DNA from 2 places in the Chryseomicrobium palamuruense genome. Region 2 is predicted to be linked to the other one. Evidence: riboswitches for the same ligand, from Rfam matches in the RefSeq annotation. Region 2 holds a riboswitch; the other holds the start of a gene.

Region 1 (11,325 bases), 290 kb from region 2:
ACTTGTAGTACCATGTCGTCTCTTCATTCAATTCCGGTGCCGTGACAGGAATCTTGTAATCCTTCTTCTCTTCGGAATAGCGTTTTTGGAAGATGGGATCGATGCTTGCTGTCGTACCCGCAATAATCGCTGTCGATGAATTCGGCGCGACGGCCATCAAGTATCCATTGCGAATGCCAGTCTCTGCAACTTGCTTCTGTAGCTTCTGCCAGCGTTCATCCATATACCCACGCTTCTCAAAATACGTTCCACTCTGCCAGTCAGACCCTTCAAAAAGAGGGTAGCTCCCACGTTCACTAGCTAACTCAGCAGAAGCCTGAATCGTCAGGAATGCAATTTGCTCATAAAGCGTGTCCGCCAACTGAACGGCCTCTTTCGATTCCCAGCGAATACCTTTCTTCGCCAACAAGTGGTGCCAACCGAACGTGCCAAGTCCAATGCCACGGTAACGGAAATTCGTCCGTTTCGCTTGTGGAATCGGCAGGTCATTGAGTTCGATCACGTTATCGAGCATACGGACTTGGATTGGAACCAATCGCTCGAGAACATCATCTGCAACGGCCCTCGCTAGATGAATGGAAGATAGATTGCAGACAACAAAATCTCCCGGACGGCGCTTGGTGATAATGACATCGTCTTCTATCTGTGTAGATTCAAACGTCGTAGCGGACATATTCTGCATGATTTCCGTGCATAGATTGCTGGAGTAAATCATTCCCGCATGCGCATTAGGATTTTGACGGTTCACTTCGTCTCGGTAGAAATGAAACGGAACCCCTGTCTCCAATTGACTCTTCATCACACGTTTCATGATTTCAATCGCCGGAATGACCTCGCGAGAAAGCGTCGGGTGTTCGACACACGCCTGGTAGCGGTCACGGAAGGTCCCTTTCCCTACTTGCTCATCATAGCTATCTTCTAGGGAGAACCCCATCACGGTGCGAACTTCGTGTGGATCAAAGAGATACCAATCTTCTCTGGCTTCTACTTTTTCCATGAACAGATCCGGAAGGCAAATACCCGTGAAGATATCGTGCGCACGAAGTCGCTCGTCTCCATTGTTCAAACGCAAGTCGAGGAAAGCTAAGATGTCTTTATGCCACGCATCGAGATAAACGGCGATAGCTCCTTGACGTTGTCCGAGTTGGTCCACGCTGACGGCTGTGTTGTTCAGTTGTTTGATCCACGGGACGACCCCACTTGACGCATTTTTAAATCCACGAATACTCGACCCACGACTTCGGACCTTTCCCATGTATACACCTATACCTCCACCGTATTTAGAGAGTGTCGCTACATCGGTGTTGCTGTCATAGATGCCTTGCAAGCTATCATCTACCGTATCGATAAAACAACTAGAGAGTTGCCCGTTCGGTTTTCCAGCGTTCGCAAGTGTTGGTGTGGCCACCGTCATGTAAAGGTTACTGAGTGCCCAGTAGGCTTCTTTTACCTTGTGAAGGCGATTGTCTTTCTCCTGTCGGTGTAGCGTCATGGCAATCATCAACCATCGTTCTTGCGGAAGTTCCACGATGTCGCGGTTAAAATCACGTGTCACGTAGCGGTCCACTAATGTCTTTAATCCAATGTATGTGAATAGTTGGTTCCGTGAACGGTCAAGCCACCCGCTCATTTCGGTGAGCTCTTGTTGACTGTAGCTCGACACCACATCTGGTTGATATAGACCTTTTGCAGCGAGCTTGTTGGCTTCTCTTCCGAACACGTCATGGACGCTTTCCACCGGAACGCCACGTTGTTTAGCTATTTGCTGATACAACTGATCCTCATAGAGGGCAGCTGCTACAAACGTGTAATGCGGATTCGCTTCATCGAGTAGACTCAAGGCCTCTAAAATCATTGCGTGTTGCCAGGCGTCCTCCGCGCCTTGTGGGTGACGAGCTTTCCATCGCTTCGACAATCGCCAGAAATCGTCTAATTGTTCAGGTGTAAACTGTGTGTGTAATCGTTCTTCACTGCGGAAGAGTGTGTGAGTCGCCATCAAGATTCCTCCTTTTGAGACACAAAAAAGCGACGGCTCCCCCTCTTCAGGGAAACCGCCGCTTGAAACGACGAAAAAACGCGTATGACCCAAGGGCCCTCTCGCGTTCCCTTCTCAATCCCCGAAGAAGGTGAAGCTCGTGCGAGAACAGGCAGGTCTACTGGCTTGTGCATCTTCCTTCTGCCGGGCCTTCCCACGTTCTCACGCAGTGGCTTGTTGTCGGCAGTCGTCCGCACTTACAGTTGCGGGGACAGCTCCAGCTTTTCACTGGATTCCCTATTAAACCATAGATATGGTACCTGTAACTCGCTAAATCACTAAATGTTGTGTACTTGAATTTATTAAACCATAGATCGTGTGAGAAAGGAAGTATTGACTTTTGACGATGGAGGGCGTGAGTGGGGAAGTTCTTGCTAGCAAGGGATTAGGTAGCTAGAAAGATTTTGGGTTGTGTGACTTCACGGGTAAGTTATTGTGCCACTAAGCGATTATGGGAAACTAAATTCTCCGTGTGCATCTTCAGATTGATATACTCATTAGAGAAACGAATGCGAGAGGAAGGATGGAAATGGTTGTTCGAAGATATGGGAACCGTGCGGACTGGAAACGAATTAAGAAAAGAAATTATATAGAGCAGAACATGGAGACAATGGATTTTAAGGGGCACGTATGTCTTATTGAAATGCAGGAAGTGATCCATCCTTTAGATATTCCGTATCCGAATCAAATCCTCCGGATTGTGGACAACGGGTACTCTTGGTTGCAGCACTTCCCGGCGGATGGTCACCATGCCGTAACAACAATGTTCAATGAAAACCACGATGTGATTCAAACCTATATCGATATTTGCCTCCAAAACGGCGTAGATGAGAACGGTCCATGGTGGGAAGACTTATACCTCGACCTAATTGTCTTCCCTTCTGGAGAGATTCTCTTACAAGATGAAGACGAGTTAGAAGAGGCCTTTACAACAGGTGTGATATCAAAAAGTCAATACACTCTAGCTTGGAACGAAGTAGAAAGATTGAGAACCGTTCTAGCAGATAACCAGTTAAAAATTATGGAACTAGCTCCTGTTCACCGGCGTTTGCTCTCTACTCACTGTCATCCAAACGATTCTAAGTGATGAAAATCAAGAAGACGCCTACTACTAAATTCACCCAGAGGGCTACTATTAAAACCTTTAGTAACTTCCGTACGCCGTTGTATTCTTTTTCTGTAAGCACTTCTTTTTCAAAAATTTTATAGACTCGTATATTTCCCCAAACGATAAAAATCGATACGATAAGAACTAGAATGCGTAATGATACGATAACTACAGACATGTGTCTTCCCTCTTCCATCTTGATAGTAAAACCCGCTCCCTGTAAAAGGAGCGGGCGAACGAGATTTTATAGAAACACAATAAACGCCAGCACAGCTGCAAGCACCATACGGTAAATCGCGAACGGCGTCAGCTTTATGCGCGCAATCAGCTTCAAGAAGAACTTGATCGAAATCAATGCGAAGACAAAAGCACTGACAAATCCGACGACGTAGAAACCTAAATGGCTCATATTGATTTCTTCCATGTTGGAAATCAATGACACAGCACTGGCACCGAACATGATCGGCACAGCCATGATGAATGTAAAGTCTGCCGCAGTCTTATGGTCAAGACCGAGGAGAACACCCCCAGAAATCGTAGCACCGGAGCGTGAAAATCCTGGCCATAAAGAAAGACACTGAATCAATCCGACTTTGAGCGCTTTTCCGTACGTCATCTCATCCAACGTAGTGACGCTTGGTTTTTTCGGTCCAAATTTATCCGCGATGATCATGAAGATGGCACCGACGAACAAACTGACGATGACCCATTCAATCGTGAAGAGATACGTATCAATTACATCTTCAAACAACAGCCCCAATACTCCTGCTGGTAAAATCCCGATAAACACGTGTGCTAGATTAAACCGACGTCCAGGTGCTGTACCTTCCATCTTATGAAGGCCTACAAGACTTAACAGGCGCTTCCAGAAAATGAAGACGACGGCTAGAATCGAGCCCAGTTGAATGACTACTTTAAATGTATTCGCCGACCCCTGGCCTAAAAAGTCTTTCGTTTGAAGCCATAAGTCATCCACAATGATCATGTGTCCTGTAGAGGAGACAGGCGCAAACTCCGTCATCCCTTCCACAAATCCAAGTAACAGTGCTTTTAATAATTCTATAATTTCCATATGTTCTCCTTATACCCGTTTCTGTTTCTTTTTCTTATTAGTAAACCAGATGAACCATCCAACAGCTACTACTACAATCAGCACATAAATAATATTGGAATAGATATCAAAATAGCCAACAAGACTATGCCAATTTTCACCGAGAGCTGCTCCAGCGGAAACCAGAATCGTATTCCAGATGACCGTACCAAGTGTCGTCAGTAATAAAAACAGGCTAAATCGCATATTCGACATCCCTGCGGGAATCGAAATAAGACTTCGTACCAGAGGCACCAGTCTGCCAAAAAACACTGCCCACGGGCCAATGCGGTCAAACCACGCATCTGCGCGACGAATGTCCTGTTTCGTCACACGTAACCAACGACCATGCTTCTCTACGATTTTCTCCAAGCGTTCCACATCTAATTGCAGACCGATGAAGTATAAAATCACTGCCCCTGCGACAGAACCAAGTGTTGCTACCGTGATTACTCCCACAATCGTCATCGACGTGGTCGTCGTCATAAAACCACCCAGCGTCAAAATAATCTCGGAAGGAATCGGAGGGAACACATTCTCAATCATAATTAATAAAAAAACGCCCCAGTAACCAAAGTCGCTGAGCCAGTCGGTAATCCATTGCTCCATAGGTAGCCGCCCTTACTTTTTAAATTCGCCATTCGAATACTTTCCCGAATTCACTTTATCTGAAACGTTTCTTATATATAAAGGTTCCAGGAAATAGTATAGCAGAAGGCAAGATGTATTACCTCTACATCTTAAGACCGATTTGAAAATCGGCTTTCCGCCCGTGTGGCGAAAACAAAAACCTCTCTATACTCAAAGTATACAAACAAGGAGGGAAACATGATGAAAAAATTTCTGTACGTTTTACTCGGCATTACCGGCGCCAGCGTCGTTCTTGCTAACCTAGGGTCGATTCTAGGGCTTGCCTTTTCCGCATTACTGGTTATCGGAGGACTTCACTACTTCCTTCAAAGCACTAAGACGTTTGGTAAAGTCTTTTGGGCAACCGTTGGAATCATCGGGTTACTGACAGCCATCTCCAACATTCCTGCATTTATCGGACTCGCGGCCATCGCATTGATCTGGTACGCGATTCGCAAATGGAACAACGAACCAGTCACACTTAAATCACCATCAAACGATCCATTCGAAAACTTCGAACGCGAATGGAACACACTGAACAAAAACTAAGGAGGAACCACTCATGACAAACGTATTTCAACGACTAGCCGAAACATTCGAACACGATGTGCGTCAACTATTCAACCGCCCATCTACACAAGCGTCATCATCTAATCGGACGGAATCACATCCCATCAAAGCATTGAATCAGTATATCCGCGAAGCCGAACAACGCACCGAGCACACCAAACGCTGGGTAGACCGTCAAGCTGAACTAAAAGCAAAGCTTGAAAAAGAACACCAAGAAGCGCAGAAGATGCTTGTGAAGCGAAAAGAACAATTTGAACTGGCACTCCTTACTAATGAACAGGATTTAATCGATTATGCCAAGATGGAAATCGATACGTATGAAAATCGTCTGCATGTAGTAGATGCCAGCATTCAACGTGCGGCGGAAGAATTAATTGTTCTCGAACGCAAACATGAAGAGATGAAGCATAAAGTGAAAGATATGAAAGTACGTCAGCTTCAATTGATGAGCAAAGAAAATGTTGTTAAAGCACACCGTGATATGGATCAAGTCATCGATGAGTCATTGCATGCTCGCCCACTCGCTTCCCATGAAGAAATGGAACGCTACTTTGACCAACCAAGCGTGACACAGGACGTCTCAGAAGATCTAGCTACTTCATTAGAAGAACGACTTGAGCAACTGTCAAAAAAGGAAGAGACAAAACCTGAATCACGTGTAGAATAAGAGACAGAGGGCCTTCCCTCTGTTTTTTCCAACGATAGGGGGAAATCACATGTCCACAAACAACCAGACCAATCGCTACGCACTGATTTTAATCGCTTTTCTAGGGCTCCTATTTGTAGAAACGTTGCTATTTGAGAACGCTTCGATCGTTATCGTCCTTGCCGGCATCGCCCTTCTCTATTTTGGCATGCGCCGCAATAACCGCATCCTCTTCTGGATCGGCCTTATTCTCCTCTTTATTTCCGTCTTCTCTATGCTGACCATCCGTCTGTTGCTCTTTGGCATTGTGTTATATATTGTGTATAAATTATGGAAACAAGAACCTCTCCCGACATGGGATCGAATTCAGTTTCCAGAGAGTTCAAATGGTTCACGCATTATCCAGCAGCGAATGTTTTCTTCCCAATCAACACCAACGGAACCTTATGCTTGGCAAGATGTGCATGTCCATTCAATTTTCGGAGAGTACGGATTGGACCTCACCAATACGATTCTCCCAAAAGGCACATCGTTTATTTCTATACGTAAAGTACTAGGCAAGACCGTCATTCTGGTTCCTTACGGTGTGAATGTACGCATTCATTACTCCACATTTGTAGGAGAAGCTTGCTTTTTTGATGCTCCGCCTGTTCGATTATGGAATCAGACCTATCAACTCGCTGACCAGCCAGGAACAGACCAGGATACTCCCGAACTGATCATCAGCCTTTCCAGCTGGATTGGAGATGTGGAGGTGCTTCGTAAATGAAACAATTCACGCTTCTCTTCATAAGCTTTACAGTTTTGTGGCACGGCTTGCTCTTTAGTTTATTTTACGTATTATGGGGATGGCCAAGATTTGACACCTGGTCTCCTCTTTTTGACGTGACGTTTGCCGACTTGCCACTCGGATTTTGGCTAAGTTTTACTATCTTCCTTGTCACCTTTCTTTCGTATCTCACAGCCAGACTATCCATTCGTGGTTTAGAACGCTCTGTCCAGTCCGGACTCACAGCTTTATATGAAGGAGATGGACTACCGGCTCCATTAAAAACTCAATTTCCTAAGCAGCTTACTATCGCCTTTCAACGGACATCACAATTACTAGACACGCAGCGTAAAACATTGACCCGTATTTCTGATGAGAAAGCCGAATCGCAAGCAAAACTCATTCAAGAACGTGTGGTCGAGGAACGTCAGCGTCTGGCACGAGAACTGCACGACTCTGTATCCCAACAGCTTTTTGGAGCATCGATGCTTGCATCCAGCATGATGGAAATCGAGGCGCAACAAGGGACGACCTCCCGCAGCATGGAACAACTGGAACGCGCGATTCACCAGGCACAGCTCGAGATGCGGGCACTCCTCCTACATTTACGACCAGCTGGCTTACATGACCGAACTCTTGCAGAAGGTCTCGATGAACTGCTTCACGAACTGCAACAAAAAGTACAGCTGCAACTGAAGTGGCATCTCGACCCAGTACACCTGTCAAAAGCCTCGGAAGACCACCTCTTCCGCATTGCTCAAGAAACCCTCTCCAACACCCTGCGCCATGCGCAGGCAACCGAGATGGAAGTACGCTTAATGGATCAACCTCAACTCGTCATTTTCCGGGTGCAAGACAATGGCGTGGGATTTGATTCCACACAACTGAAGCCCGGTGCCTATGGCCTAGGCAATGTCTATGAACGAGCTGTTGAAATGGGAGCGATTGCAAAAGTCGTATCCGTCCCATACCAAGGGACATTTGTTGAAGTCCAAGTTCCGAAACGTCAGGAGGAAGAAATATGATACGCGTTTTACTTGCCGATGACCATGAAATGGTCCGTATTGGGGTAGCTGCCTATTTGCAAGCACAACCCGATATGGAAGTTATTGCGGAAGCCTCGAACGGAGAAGAAGCCGTTCAACTAGCTCTCGCCCATAAACCGGATGTAATCTTGATGGATATGGTCATGCCGATTAAAACGGGAGCGGAAGCGACAGCAGATATTGTCCGTCAGTGGCCGGATGCACGTATCATGATGGTCACAAGTTTCATCGATGATGATAAAGTGTACGCAGCCCTTGAAGCTGGAGCCGTGAGTTATTTGCTCAAGACATCAAAAGCGTCTCATATCGCTGAAGCCATTCGTAAAACGTATAGTGGACAAGCTGTTCTAGAACCGGAAGTAACTACGAAGATGATGGCACGCATGCGTTCTCCGCAGCAGACCCTGCACGATACGTTAACAGAAAGAGAGATGGAGATTCTGCTCCTCATGGCAAAAGGCTTAAGCAATCAAGAAATTGCAGATCACGCGTTCATCACACTCAAGACGGCGAAAACGCATGTCAGTAATATTCTTTCCAAGCTGGATGTCCATGACCGGACACAAGCTGTTATTTATGCCTATGAACATCACCTCATTTCACGCAGCTAACGTTTACGGAGTGTAGAAGAGTGGAACAGTGAGGATAGAATGAAAGGAGTGACTGTCTATGAAGCCAATGGAATTAACATCTCTTGATGTCGATCGTGGGTATGTCAACTTCCTTTTCCCTTTTGCGTTTCATGAAAAGAACCGGCAGAACCTTGTGGACGAATTGAAACGAGAAGGCTATACCTTTTTCTGTTTAGACAAAACGGAAATGGAAGATGCTTTTTATGGACAGGAAATTAAAGTGCACCACGCTGAACTTGAACAATTCTTTTTTCCGTTTATTGAAGATAAACTGTTCCCAACCGAGCCGCATAACAATGTGTTTAGTCGGTTCTCCCGCCCCTTCGAAGAGCATGGTGAACTTTTAGTCGATGGAACCACTACTCCTTTTCACCTACATAGTTTAGATATTACCTTATGCCCCTTTGGAATAGGGATTCTTACCATTCGTTTAGAAGTAGACACATCTACGAAACTGCATCATATACTGAACTTCATTCATCATTTCCGGGTGGTTGAAGCGAAGTTAGAAGAAGAAAAAGGTGCCATCATTCGTACAGTAGACCGTACATTCAATTCCACCAATGAGTACCTCTTCGAGCATATGATTCCATGCTTGCAACCTTTTATTTTACGTGAGCACCGACTCCCAGGGTATTTCGGAACGCTGCCTTATTTTGAAGACGAACGAATGTATTCATCTGCATTTTTGTTTGCGTCTCCTGGACAAGAGCTGACAAATGATCAAATCTATCGTTTAGGTCAATTGGATGGAATCAATTTAAAAGGAGAACCGTTCATCTCCAGTACGTCGCCAGACTATGTCGACCGGTTCTTGAAGCGTCATGTTAATGACCGGGCGGCTCCTTACACGTATACGGTCACTTCGGAATACACGCATTCTACGGTAACAGTGTGTAGCCCAGAGGATATGCAAGAAGAACTAAGACAATTCATGAGCACACACTATTACAATCTATTGCTTCACTATTTTTACCGCATCATGCTATTGCGTCTATCATTTGAACATAGTAATGTGAGCTGGAAAAAAGACGAGGCCTATGTCGAGGAACTGATTGAAATGATTTCCAAATTTTCAGCGCGTTATTATTTTGGAGAAGTGGCTGTTCGGACAACTGGAAAAGAAAATGCCAAAACCTTCGTCGATATCTTTCACCTGGATGATACCTTTCAAGAAGTCCGCGATACGCTTCAGGAGTTGTATCGTACGCAAGAAAACAAAGCGGATAAGCAACAAAACTACTTACTCTTCATGTTAACGACGTTTACAGTGATATCGGGCATCTACGGTATGAACCTCGTGATTGAAGACTGGAAAGGGTTCACGGATTGGGGGAAAGCCCCTGGATACTCCTTTTTCGAATGGGTAGCGCTAATTATTGCCCTAACAGGCATTGGTTTGTCTTTCCTACTCATCCTTACAACGCTTGGCTCGACCATCAAGAAGAAATATCGCCGATTTAAACGCAGTCAATTTTAAACTTCCTCTAGAGCTATCTAGATGATTTTTTTCGTTTGTAGAGAACTACTAGAGTAGAGAGATTCTAAAACAGGAATGATTCCCATGATCGAGCTCCACCACCTTTCAAAAAAGTTCAATAAAAATTCAGGTATATTTGCTAGATGAACGAAGGAGTGCGCTGGACCGTCTTGCTTTCTTTGTTCTCCTTTAAGCGTCGAGATTTGACACTCTAATAGTTTGCCTAGCGAAATATAAGTGGTAAAATGAAAGCCGAATCGAAAGGAGAGATTTTCATGGATTTTGTTACGCTACACAATGGAACGAAGATTCCACAGATCGGCTTTGGCGTCTGGCGTGTCGATAACGATACGGAGGCACCAGGAGCTGTAGAGGCAGCCCTGCGCGCGGGTTACCGCCATATTGATACAGCCGCTGTGTATAAAAATGAAGAAGGCGTTGCAAAGGGAATCGCTGCTTCTGGCATTGCCCGTGAAGACATCTTCTTAACGAGTAAAATTTGGAACGACGATATTCGTGCACGCCGGACGAAAGAAGCATTCGCGGAGTCTTTAGAGCGTCTTCAGACCGACTATATGGACCTTTGCTTATTACACTGGCCAGTAGATGGCAGTGTAGAGGCATGGACAGCTCTTGTTGAGTTGTATGAAGAAGGTAAAATCAAAGCCATCGGTGTATCGAACTATAAACAACACCATTTAGATGAGTTAACAGAAGCGGGTCTAATGAAACCAATGGTCAACCAGATTGAGTTGCACCCACAAAACCCACAACGTGATTTTGTGACGTCACTTCAACAAGAAGGCATTCATGTAGAAGCATGGAGCCCATTGATGCAAGGAAAGTTTTTAGAGTTCCCACTGTTTGAAGAGCTTGCTGAGAAACATGGAAAAGCTGCTTCCCAAGTGGTTCTTCGTTGGCACTTGCAACATGGTCACATCGCTTTACCAAAATCGGTGACACCTGCTCGCATCCAAGAAAACTTAGACGTATTCGACTTTGAGCTATCTTCTGACGATATGGCTTCTATCGATGCCATTGCAACAGATGTACGACTTGGTCCAGATCCAGACGAAATTGATTTTTAAGCTTGATTACGTATATGACCCCGAATCCTTTAGTGGATTCAGGGTTTTTTTGGCTGTTGGCTTTACTTGGTATTCAGAGGCTTATACATTCCACCCGATATAATTTTACAAATTCCGTTTTATAAGGTTCTTATTTCCACGAAAAAGTACCTTTGTTATACTGAGCAAAAGGGGGAGGAACCATGTATAGAAAAGGGATTGCTGTGCTGGTGCTATTCATACTGTTAGCAG
Region 2 (11,325 bases):
ATACACCGCTTCTTTAATCTTGCGGCTCCAGGTCTTTTCATTGGTCAAAAATAAGGTACGAGCGTATTGCTGGGTAATGGTGCTCGCGCCTTGCACTTTTTTTCGTGCTTTCACGTCAGCCAACACCGCTCCAGCAATCCGCGTATAATCGAATCCGTTATGGTCATAAAATTCCTGATCTTCGATGGCGATAACGGCCATCGGGAGGTACGGGGACATGTCATCGAGCGTGATCCATTTGCGCCGTTCTTCGCTGTACCGTGTAGCTACCGGATTTTCCATCGTGTCCGTGTACGTATTTGCCGTAGGGACAGCGAGAATAGGAGGTCCCATAAGTAAAGTATGCCCGTGAAGTACTCCAAATCCTCCGCCTGCAATCCCGAGCAAGAAAAGGGACATAATTAATCCTTTTCGAAACCAGGACTTTCGTTTCTTTCTTCGTCGGATGTGTGCACGTTTCATGGACGTTTCCCTCCCTTTCCTCTAGTATGGAAATGGAACAGGCGAAATAAACGGAAAACAGTTGCACTTTTTGAAAAAACCTGTATAGTTTGTCTGTATTTTATTTTTTCACTAATGGAAGGAGATAGATAAATGAGCGGAAACTGGTATACAGAAAAGCAAACTGAAAACTTTGGAATTACGATGAAGATAAATAAAACGTTGCACGTTGAACAGACGGAGTGGCAATTCTTAGAGATGGCGGAAACAGCAGAATGGGGCAACATGTTGTTCCTTGACGGCATGGTCATGACATCTCAAAAAGATGAATTCGTTTACCACGAAATGGTGGCACATGTGCCATTGTTCACACACCCGAACCCAGAAAACGTACTTGTCGTTGGTGGAGGAGACGGTGGGGTTATTCGTGAAGTAATGAAACACCCGAAAGTGAAGAAAGCAACGCTAGTTGATATAGATGGAAAAGTCATCGAGTACTCAAAGAAATATCTACCGGAAATCGCTGGGGAACTCGACAACCCACGAGTAGAAGTTATCGTTGGCGACGGCTTCATGCACATTGCGAAATCGGAAAACGAATACGACGTTATTATGGTCGATTCAACAGAACCTATGGGACCTGCTGTAGACTTATTTACAAAAGGATTCTATGCGGGCATCCACAAAGCTCTTAAGGAAGACGGTCTATTCGTAGCACAGTCGGACAACCCGTGGTTCAAAGCGGACCTCATCAAACAAGTACAAAGTGATGTGAAGGAAATTTTCCCAATCACAAAATTGTACACAGCGAACATCCCAACCTACCCGTCAGGTCTATGGTGCTTCACGATTGGATCGAAAAAACATGATCCATTAGATGTTCCTGCTGAACAGTTCCATGACATCGACACAAAATACTACACAAAAGAACTTCACAGTGCCGCCTTCGTCTTGCCGAAATTTGTGAAGGACTTAGCAGGTGAATAAGATGAGATTTGATGAAGCCTATAGTGGAAACGTCTTTATTAAAAGTAAGCAGGATTACGAGAACGCGCAGGCGGTAATTTACGGCATGCCGATGGACTGGACCGTCAGTTACCGTCCGGGCTCACGCTTTGGCCCGCAGCGTATCCGTGAAGTATCAATTGGTCTTGAAGAGTACAGCCCGTACCTGGACCGCGAGTTAGACGACCTGAATTATTTCGACGCTGGAGACATCCCACTACCTTTTGGTAACGCGGAAAAGAGCCTTGAATTGATTGGGGGCTTCATTCGTCAACTTTTACAAGACGGCAAAGTGCCTGTCGGAATGGGCGGCGAGCACTTAGTGTCTTGGCCGGTCATGAAAGAAGTAGCAGCGGTTCACAAAGACCTTGCCATCATTCACATGGATGCACACACGGACCTACGCGTCGAGTATGAGGGGGAGCCTCTTTCTCACTCCACACCTATTCGTAAGATTGCCGAGCACATCGGGCCACACAACGTCTATTCATTCGGAATCCGTTCCGGAATGAAAGAAGAGTTCGAATGGGCAAAGGAAAACGGAATGGAAATCGCGAAGTTTGAAGTGTTAGAGCCACTAAAAAACGTGTTGCCAAAACTTGAAGGACGTCCGGTTTATGTAACAATTGACATTGACGTACTCGACCCAGCGCACGCGCCGGGAACAGGAACAGTGGACTGCGGCGGCATCACGAGCCGTGAACTACTGGCATCGATCCATGCAATCGCGAACTCTGGAGTCAACGTCGTCGGATTCGACCTTGTCGAAGTCGCACCAATCTACGACTCGTCCGAACAAACAGTCAACACCGCTTCCAAGCTGATTCGTGAAATGTTGTTAGGGTGGGTTAAGTAAGATTTAGATCTAGATGCGTAAGGCGTTCGTTCAGAAATATCGTGAAAACCGAGCGCACCAAATGAGGCGCTGTTTGCCTTTCTGGAGATCCCGTCTTAGTGAAGGGGTTTCTAGCGTTCGCAACTTGATTCCATCTAGATGCGGAGCAGGCTGTTCTGAAATTCTGTCAAATGCCAGCGTGGACAGGGAGGCGCCCTTTGCCTCAATGGACGCGATGGCATTTGGCATGGATTTCAAGCCTGCGCAACTCGATTACACCGAGATGTGGAGCGACCTGCTCCAGAAACGGATGGAATAGAGGGAGAGAATAGGGCGTTTCCTATTCTCTCCCTCTTTTTATATTTTGAGAAGAAGCACATGACGTCATGAATTGACCATTTCCACTTGTTTGGTATCAATCAAGCACCCATTTGGTATCATTGGAACCCGTGTTTGGGTCGATTAAGAGACCAAATCACTCTCATTCTTTTAGAAATCCTCAGGATGAGTTGGTTTTGGTATCAATAACCGCATCCTTTGGTATCAATGAGCCGCCTATTTGGGTCACTTGTCTTTTTCTACACCCTACTGAGATGACACTGCGACGACCCGGTTGGACCCAGGGGCGCCGAGTAGGAACGGGGGTAGGAAAGCGGGTGGGTTCGCGACACGGTCGAACCCAGGGTCGTCGAGTAGGAACACGGGTGGGAACGCGACAGTTCCAAGAGTTATTCTATGACTGGCAACAAACCAAGTCCCCGTTTTACTTGGCCGTTGCAGATATCGATTTCTTCAAAAAAAGTGAACGATGAGTATGGTCATCCGGTTGGAGATCTCGTACTGAAACAACTCGCATCGCGCTTGAAAGCAGAAATGAAGAGTCTTGGTGGAGTGGCTGCACGTATTGGAAGCGAAGAGTTTGCGGTGCTGCTTCCGGGGGAAGCGGAAGATGTGGTACAAGAAAATTTGGATGCGGTTCGGCATGCGATTGCCTCAAAAGACTTCACCATTTCCGATGACCTGTTGCTACCGATCACCATCAGTATTGGCGCAGCTGGTTTCCCGCGCCACAAAGAAACGCTCACAGAACTCTACAAAGCAGCAGACAACGAACTATATATCGCCAAACAGAGTGGTCGCAACTGTGTGCGCGTACGAAACGGGAATGCCCCTGTGCCATCAATTTAGAAAAGCGAAGAGTACACTTCCGGATTTTTCGCTTTTTTGAATTCCGGAATGACCGTCTCTTCACATTCACTTTAAAAAATCGTATACTTATAAGGTTATCTACAAAAAGTAAACAGAAGAAAAGAGGGCTTGAGATGACCGAACAGGCAGGGATTCCGATTCAGCTGAAGATTGTGTCAACCTTCAAGCATCCCGGTACCAAAATGACGCAAGATCGCACACGTGCTTCCGGCACGATGTATCATAGAGAACAAAAACGCTTCCTTCGCTTTGAAGAAGTCACGGAAGAAGTCACCCAGACACTCGTGAAGTTTGAAGGCTCTGGAGGATTCATACGACGGCGTGGCGTCGCGGATATGCGTATTGAATTCGAACTCGGTCGTAAGACAAAAGGACATTACACGATGCATGGCCATACGATGCCACTCGAGGTGTTCACGAATCGAATCGTCCATACAGAAGGACACGACCTGATTGAATATTCCCTATATCAAGACAACCAAAAAATGGGCGATTACACTATCGACTATCACTATACGGAGGTAACGGAATGAATGCTGTTGAACAAGTACAACAATCCATTAAAGATGCAATAAAAGCAGCGGTTGCCGCAACCGGACTCGCGGGCGACCAAGAAGTTGAGGTTCATTTAGAAGCACCTCGCGTGAAAGAGAACGGTGACTACGCAACAAACGTAGCAATGCAGTTAACCAAAATTGCGAAACAAAATCCACGTGCTATCGCAGAACAGATCTTGGCAAACCTTCAAACCGAAGGCACACCCATTGATTCTATGGAAATTGCAGGGCCTGGATTCATCAACATCCGCACAAAAAAAGACTACTTACAACAAGTCGTCAACACCGCGTTCACGGCAGGTTCTGCCTACGGACGTAGTGACGCAGGCGAAGGCGAGAAAGTTCAAGTCGAGTTCGTATCGGCCAACCCAACAGGCGACCTTCACTTAGGACACGCACGTGGGGCTTCTGTCGGAGATTCGTTATGTAACGTCCTTGATTTTGCTGGCTACGACGTGAGCCGCGAGTACTATATTAATGATGCCGGAAACCAAATTCACAACTTGGCACTATCTCTTGAAGCGCGATATTTCCAGGCACTTGGTCAAGACAAAGAGATGCCAGAAGATGGCTACCATGGTCAAGATATCATCGACATGGCAAACGCTCTAGTTGAAGCGGATGGCGACAAATATACATCTCTATCGGACGAAGCGCGCTATGACTTCTTCCGCCAGTTTGGCTTGAAGAAAGAGCTTGAAAAATTACAGACGGACCTGGCTGACTTCCGCGTGAACTTCGACGAATGGTTCTCAGAAACGTCTCTTTACGAGAACGGTAAAATTGACGTCGCACTTGATAAGTTACGTGCAAATGGTCACATCTACGAAGAAGAAGGCGCGACCTGGTTCCGCTCAACGACGTTTGGCGATGACAAAGACCGCGTGCTGATCAAGCAGGACGGCAGCTACACGTACTTGACGCCGGACCTTGCGTATCATGAAGACAAAATCAACCGTGGTTTTGAAAAACTGATCAACATCTGGGGCGCTGACCATCACGGCTACATCCCTCGTATGAAAGCAGCAATCCAAGCATTGGGTTATGACCGCGACACATTAGAAGTCAGCGTCATCCAAATGGTGCAGCTGTATAAAGACGGCGAAAAGATGAAGATGAGTAAACGGACAGGAAAAGCCGTGACAATGCGTGAATTAGTAGAAGAAGTGGGCTTAGATGCTGTTCGTTATTTCTTCGGTATGCGTTCAGGCGATTCCCACATGGACTTTGACCTGGATCTCGCCGTTTCTCAATCGAATGAAAACCCTGTGTATTACGCACAGTACGCACACGCGCGTATTTGTTCGATTCTTCGTGCAGCAGACGAACAAGGAGTTTCGGCAACTGTCGAGCACCTGAACTTGCTGACGGATGAAAAAGAAGAAGACCTAATGAAAAAAATCGGCGACTTCCCGCAAGTGGTGGCAGATGCAGCGAAACTTCGCTCGCCACACCGTGTGGCGACGTACATTCAAGAACTGGCTGCAAACTTCCACAGTTTCTATAATGCCAACAAAGTATTGGATCCGGAAGCGCCAGAATTAACATCTGCTCGTTTAGCATTAATTTCTGCGACACGCCAGACACTTGAAAACGCATTAAAATTATTAGGGGTTTCCGCTCCTGAGAAAATGTAGTACGATACACTTAATACAACAAGGTGCTCAAGTAACGGATTGCTTGAGGTAAAAGGGAAGCTGGTGAAAGTCCAGCACGGTCCCGCCACTGTAAGCGACCACGGTCGTAAGCCAGGAAACCTGCCTTGTTGAATGCGCCGTGAACCTACGAGGATGGGTTGGGGAAAATCGGATATTTCTATGCTTTCTTGCCGGTTTATACCTAGTTTTACCCGTTTTCCCTGTAGGGGAAGGCGGGTTTTTTTACATACTATATCGAGGAAGAAGGCGTACAGAAATGAAAAAGTGGTTAATCAGTTTACTCGCAGTCATGCTATTGGCAGGATGTACCGAAGAAACTCAGGAGACACAAACTCCGGAAACAGAGACAGAAGACGTAGCATCAGAAGATGTAGCATCAGGAGATAGTGAAGTCACATTCCCACTAACCGTGACAGACAGTGTAGGTAACGAAGTGACGATTGAAGAAGCTCCGGATTCGATTATTTCGATGATTCCAAGTAATACAGAAATCTTGTTTGCGCTCGGTCTAGACGAAGAAGTTGTCGGCGTGACGGATTACGACAATTATCCGGAAGCAGCTACGACAAAAGAAAAGATTGGCGCGTTTGAGTTTAATATTGAAAAAATGACGGCCCTTCAACCGGACTTGATTTTAGCACATGAATCCAGCTGGTCTACTGCTGAAGCAGGCCTTCAGCCGTTAATAGATGCTGGTGTACCAATTTATGTCGTCGACAATGCGATGAGCTTTGAAGATACTTATGGCACGATTGAAGCTATTGGTGCTGTAACAGGCAAAGCGGAAGAAGCGGCAACGATTGTGAGTGACATGCAAGCCCAAGTCGAGGAAATTACGGCGCAACTTGAAGCCGTAGAAACAAAGAAGACCGTGTTTATCGAATCGTCAGGCGACCCTGAAATCTATACGGCTGGACAAGGGACATTGATGCAGGAACTGCTTGACCGTATTAACGCGGAAAACTTAGTAGCGGACCAAGAAGGTTGGCTCCTGATGAACGGGGAAGAGATTGTATCTCGCAACCCGGACGTCATCGTATTGACGTATAATTACATTGAAAATGCTGTTGATGCTGTTAAGGCGCGTCCTGGTTTTGATCAAATCACAGCCGTTCAGCAAGACGCAGTTGTCCAAGTAAATGAAGACATCGTGACACGTCCGGGGCCACGTCTTGCAGAAGCTTTACAAGAGCTTGCGCGTGCAGTGTACCCAGAAGTCATGAATGACTAAAAGACCGCTCGGCTGGATTGTATCGCTCTTGCTGCTCGCGCTCTCGTTTTGGCTTGGCATCTCCATCGGTGCTGTCCAGATTCCACTGAGTACACTGTGGGGAGGGAGCGAGGATACAACAGCTACAACGATTGTCTGGAATATCCGGATGCCTCGCGTCTTCCTGGCAGCCCTTGTGGGAGCGGCGTTAGCAGTAGCAGGAGCCTCTTTCCAGGCACTTTTGAAAAACCCACTCGCCGACCCTTACACTTTAGGTGTTTCTTCCGGTGCCTCGGTCGGTGCTGTGGCTACCTTATTTTTTGGATTATCGATTCCGTTTGTTGGCATGTTTACACTCCCGCTTCTTAGTATGGTGGGGGCACTGGTGACACTTCTTCTCGTCTTGACATTTGCGCGTGCGATGGATAAATCGCTACGTATGGAGACGATCATTCTAACGGGAATCATCACGAGTTCCTTTTTCGGTGCGATGATTTCCTTAATGATTGCACTGACAGGAGAGGAACTGCGTCAAATTATTGGTTGGTTACTTGGAAGTGTCGCTATGCGGACGTGGGTCCATGTCCAAATGATCGCGCCTTTCGTTGTTGTTGCAGGAGGCTGGCTCTTGTTCCGGGCGCGTGATTTAAACGCGCTTCAGCTCGGAGAAGACCGTGCGCACCACTTAGGTGTGAATGTGGCCCTCGTGAAAAAGGAAGTCCTGATTGGTGGGTCGGTGTTAACCGGTGCAGCAGTTGCCGTATCAGGTACGATTGGGTTTGTTGGACTCGTCGTTCCTCACATGACTCGGCTTTTGTTTGGGGCGGACAATCGACATGTGTTGCCGCTCAGTATGATCAACGGCGCATCGTTACTTATTTTATGTGACCTGGTCGCCCGGACGATCATTGAACCGACAGAACTGCCGATTGGTGTAATGACGGCACTACTCGGTGCCCCAGTCTTTGCGTGGATCTTCTTTCGCCAACGAACGAAAGGAGCGAGATAGATGCTACATGTCGAAAACGTCAGCGGTGGGTATACGTTTCCAATCTTGAAAGACGTCTCCTTTCATTTGGCTCCCGGACAGATTCTTGGGGTCCTTGGTCCCAACGGAAGTGGGAAGTCGACTCTTCTGAAGCTCGTAAGTGGCATTTTGAAGCCGGAAGCGGGCACGGTGACTATTGCAGGAAAAGAGTTGGCTTCGTACCGTGCGAAGCAACTCGCAAAAGTAATGGCGGTGCTTCCTCAACTGCATCCGCAAGCGTTCGGGATGACGGTGAAAGAAGTCGTTGCGCTCGGTCGTTATCCGCACCAATCCGGACTGTTCTCCAGTTGGTCAAATGAAGACGAAGCGGCTGTTGTGGAGGCGATGCGTACAACGCAAGTGACACGCTATGCAGAACAAGAAATCACGTCACTATCAGGTGGAGAACAACAGCGAGTATTTGTCGCGCAGGCGCTGGCTCAAAAAGCCCCATTACTCTTACTCGATGAACCGACGAACCACTTGGATATTGCGCACCAAAAGCAACTCCTTGATACACTTCGGGGGTATGTACAAGCGGAAGGTATCGCCGTTGTCAGTGTGTTTCACGATATCAACCTCGCATCCCTTTACTGTGATCAATTGCTGTTACTGCAAGATGGGAAAGTATATGCGTGCGGGGAACCGCATGAAGTGATTGAAAAAGCGAAACTAGAACACGTCTATGAAACGCTCTTAGAAGTCGCGCCGCATCCGGTCGAACCGAAACCGCAAATGACGCTCCTTCCAAAAGAATCGGCGGACACGGCTACAACCATTCGCAAAGAAGATATACAAATAGAGGACAATACTGTCGTCTACCATTCTGAACGGCCTCTCCGCGTGGTTTCTTCTGCCGTGTTGAATCCCGGATTTGGATGGTACCGCACACTGATCAACCGTCAAGTCGATCCAACTTATGGGCATAGCGATGTAACGTCCGAGATGAAAGACTTTGTACGAAGTCGCGGATGGGTCTCAACAGAAACCGTTGCCCAAATGACGGCAGTCGATGTGCATCAAGCAGTCATTGAAGAATATAGTGGAGACTATGGGTCCCTTCTCATCATGGTGACAGCGGGGATTGGGAATGCCATGGATGTGTCACGGGCACATGAAGTGCGGTCGTTGCCATCAATTGGTACAATCAACACATGGATCCTGATCAATGGACATGTTTCAGACGAAGCGTTCATCGAAGCGATGATGACCGCAACGGAAGCGAAGACGAAAGCTCTGGCGGAAGAACACGTTCTCGATAACCGCACGGGGACACTCGCAACCGGTACACCAACGGACAGTCTTGTCATTGCGGCGACGCAACGAGGACCGTTCAGTCCGTACGGTGGACCCGTCACGGAACTCGGAAAAGCCATCGGGCGTGCCGTGGTCTCGTGCACTCGACAAGCCATTCGACAGTATCAACAGGCACATGGGGAGGAATCATCGTGAAAATTTACACGAAAACAGGGGACAAAGGCCAAACCAGTTTAATTGGCGCACGTGCAGATAAAGATGATTTACGCATTGAAACGTACGGCACGATTGATGAAGCAAATTCATTTATCGGCAAAGCAGTGACGGAGCTTGAGGAAGAGAAGTTCTCGGATATTTTGCGTGACTTGGAAGCCATCCAACACGAACTGTTTGATTGTGGAGGCGATTTGGCTGTCGTGACGAAAGTCCGGAATTACAAGTTAACCGAAGAGCCGATCACGATTCTGGAAGCCCGCATTGACGAACTGATGGAAGAAGGACCAGCACTTGAACGCTTCATCCTACCAGGAGGGACTCCAGCTGCTGCGACACTACATATCGCGCGCACCGTCGCACGCCGTGCGGAACGTCAGATGGTCTCCCTTATGAAGCAACATGATGACGTCCCAGTCATCGTTCAGAAATACTTAAACCGCCTATCCGACTACCTATTCGCCGCTGCTCGTGTCGTCAACGCCCGCTCCGGTGTATCAGATATCGAATACATCCGCGGCGCAAAGGTATTCCATACAGATAAAGAATCGAAATAATATGCAATTAATCTAGCCAGTTCTCGTTATAACAGACGAAAGCTGGTTTTTTCTATGGGACACCAACATAGACAGTCCAACAGGCACCCACCGTGCGGTTCGAATTAACTAGAGTCGGAAACGCTTCGATGGTCTCACATATTTAAAAGAACTAGTTGGGTATAATGGAAAAGACTAGTAGGGAGGTCGGTAGAGATGAAAAAATATGCATGGTTACTTGCTGCGAGCTTATTACTCGCTGCTTGTACAGACGAATCACAGCCGGTTGAAGAAGAGACACCGGTGACAAGCGATCAAGTGGAAGACACAGAAACCACTGATGACGCAGAAGCGGCTGCTGAAGACAAAGAGGAAGAAGATGCTGCTTCGGAAGAGACGACAGAAGAACTCTCTTGGGATGAGCAGATCTTATCCGAAGAAGGGAAGAATCAGCTTCTCTCCGGTCAGGTTCTTGGAACGAATCTAGAAATCGGTTCGTCACTTGCAGATGTGGAAGCAGAACTGGGCACACCAGATACTGAGGACTTCTTAGCTGGTGCTCCACTTAAATCGTACGGCAACATCCATATTGCTCACTTGATGGACGAAGAAGAAGTCGTCGCATTCCACTTGTCATTCGACGAGCCAGTGGCGATTGAAAACATTCATGAGGCATGGGGCGAACCAACTGAAATAGAGCCGATGGAGATTGACGACATCATTGAAGCGCATACGTACCAAGGGGACGGCTATGTTGCTTCATTCACATTGACTTCGGGCAGTCCAGACGAAGTTCACAGTGTGCATATCAGCAAAACGAACGAATAACTAGAATTACAAACTTGAAGTGCCCGCAGCGAAGGCTGCGGGTTTATTTCTAGTAAGGGCTTGGGCAGCTAAGATTTAGGGACTTCCCCGTCGACAGCTGGGCAGACTCAATTTTGCAGTATGGACCGGGGAATGAGCCTCTATGGACCGGGTAATATGCTCGAACGGACCTGTTGAGTTAATCAAATCGACCCCTACCATTCGAATGGACCGGTCAAGATGCTCGAATGGACCTGGTAAACCGCTACAATGGACCGGGTAGCTGCACGAAATGGACCTTACCCTCCGCCGCTCTCTTAAAAACCCCTTGACTGAACGCTCATTCATTTTTATACTAAAACTAATACTTTCTTTCTTCGAATAGCGTTGTTATGCTTACGAGTAAGATCGAATTTCATCTTAGAGGGGGAGAAGAAATTGAGTCCGCTATTAATTGCTAACTGGATCTTATTCATTGCCGTCACGGGCTATGCACTCTACCTGTTTGGTTACCTGTTGAAGACGCGGTACAGCTATATTCAGCTTGGTAAAAAAGTAGAGTTTGAAGAC

What was found. Region 2 has a riboswitch for cobalamin ahead of ACFO0S_RS03280 (ABC transporter substrate-binding protein). Riboswitches for the same ligand answer to the same signal wherever they lie in the genome.
Region 1: linked by a shared signal. The riboswitch ahead of ACFO0S_RS01705 (ribonucleoside-diphosphate reductase subunit alpha) and the one ahead of ACFO0S_RS03280 (ABC transporter substrate-binding protein) in region 2 are both predicted to bind cobalamin.

The regions. Positions count from the first base shown of each region.
Region 1 is NZ_JBHSEF010000009.1:56,505-67,829, reverse strand. Features, by position in the region: gene ACFO0S_RS01705 (ribonucleoside-diphosphate reductase subunit alpha) at 1-1,996, opposite strand, end outside; cobalamin riboswitch at 2,131-2,314, opposite strand; gene ACFO0S_RS01700 (ribonuclease FAU-1 family protein) at 2,565-3,122, shown strand; gene ACFO0S_RS01695 (hypothetical protein) at 3,115-3,321, opposite strand; gene ACFO0S_RS01690 (undecaprenyl-diphosphate phosphatase) at 3,388-4,215, opposite strand; gene ACFO0S_RS01685 (DedA family protein) at 4,225-4,842, opposite strand; gene ACFO0S_RS01680 (lmo0954 family membrane protein) at 5,062-5,412, shown strand; gene ACFO0S_RS01675 (PspA/IM30 family protein) at 5,426-6,100, shown strand; gene liaF (cell wall-active antibiotics response protein LiaF) at 6,150-6,848, shown strand; gene ACFO0S_RS01665 (sensor histidine kinase) at 6,845-7,873, shown strand; gene ACFO0S_RS01660 (response regulator) at 7,870-8,505, shown strand; gene ACFO0S_RS01655 (magnesium transporter CorA family protein) at 8,564-10,006, shown strand; gene ACFO0S_RS01650 (aldo/keto reductase) at 10,282-11,094, shown strand; gene ACFO0S_RS01645 (hypothetical protein) at 11,277-11,325, shown strand, end outside.
Region 2 is NZ_JBHSEF010000009.1:348,483-359,807, forward strand. Features, by position in the region: gene ACFO0S_RS03250 (transglycosylase domain-containing protein) at 1-462, opposite strand, end outside; gene speE (polyamine aminopropyltransferase) at 595-1,428, shown strand; gene speB (agmatinase) at 1,430-2,302, shown strand; gene ACFO0S_RS03265 (GGDEF domain-containing protein) at 3,017-3,469, shown strand; gene ACFO0S_RS03270 (YwiB family protein) at 3,604-4,023, shown strand; gene argS (arginine--tRNA ligase) at 4,020-5,684, shown strand; cobalamin riboswitch at 5,689-5,826, shown strand; gene ACFO0S_RS03280 (ABC transporter substrate-binding protein) at 5,962-6,936, shown strand; gene ACFO0S_RS03285 (FecCD family ABC transporter permease) at 6,929-7,924, shown strand; gene ACFO0S_RS03290 (adenosylcobinamide amidohydrolase) at 7,925-9,394, shown strand; gene ACFO0S_RS03295 (cob(I)yrinic acid a,c-diamide adenosyltransferase) at 9,391-9,969, shown strand; gene ACFO0S_RS03300 (hypothetical protein) at 10,165-10,776, shown strand; gene ACFO0S_RS03305 (heterodisulfide reductase-related iron-sulfur binding cluster) at 11,194-11,325, shown strand, end outside.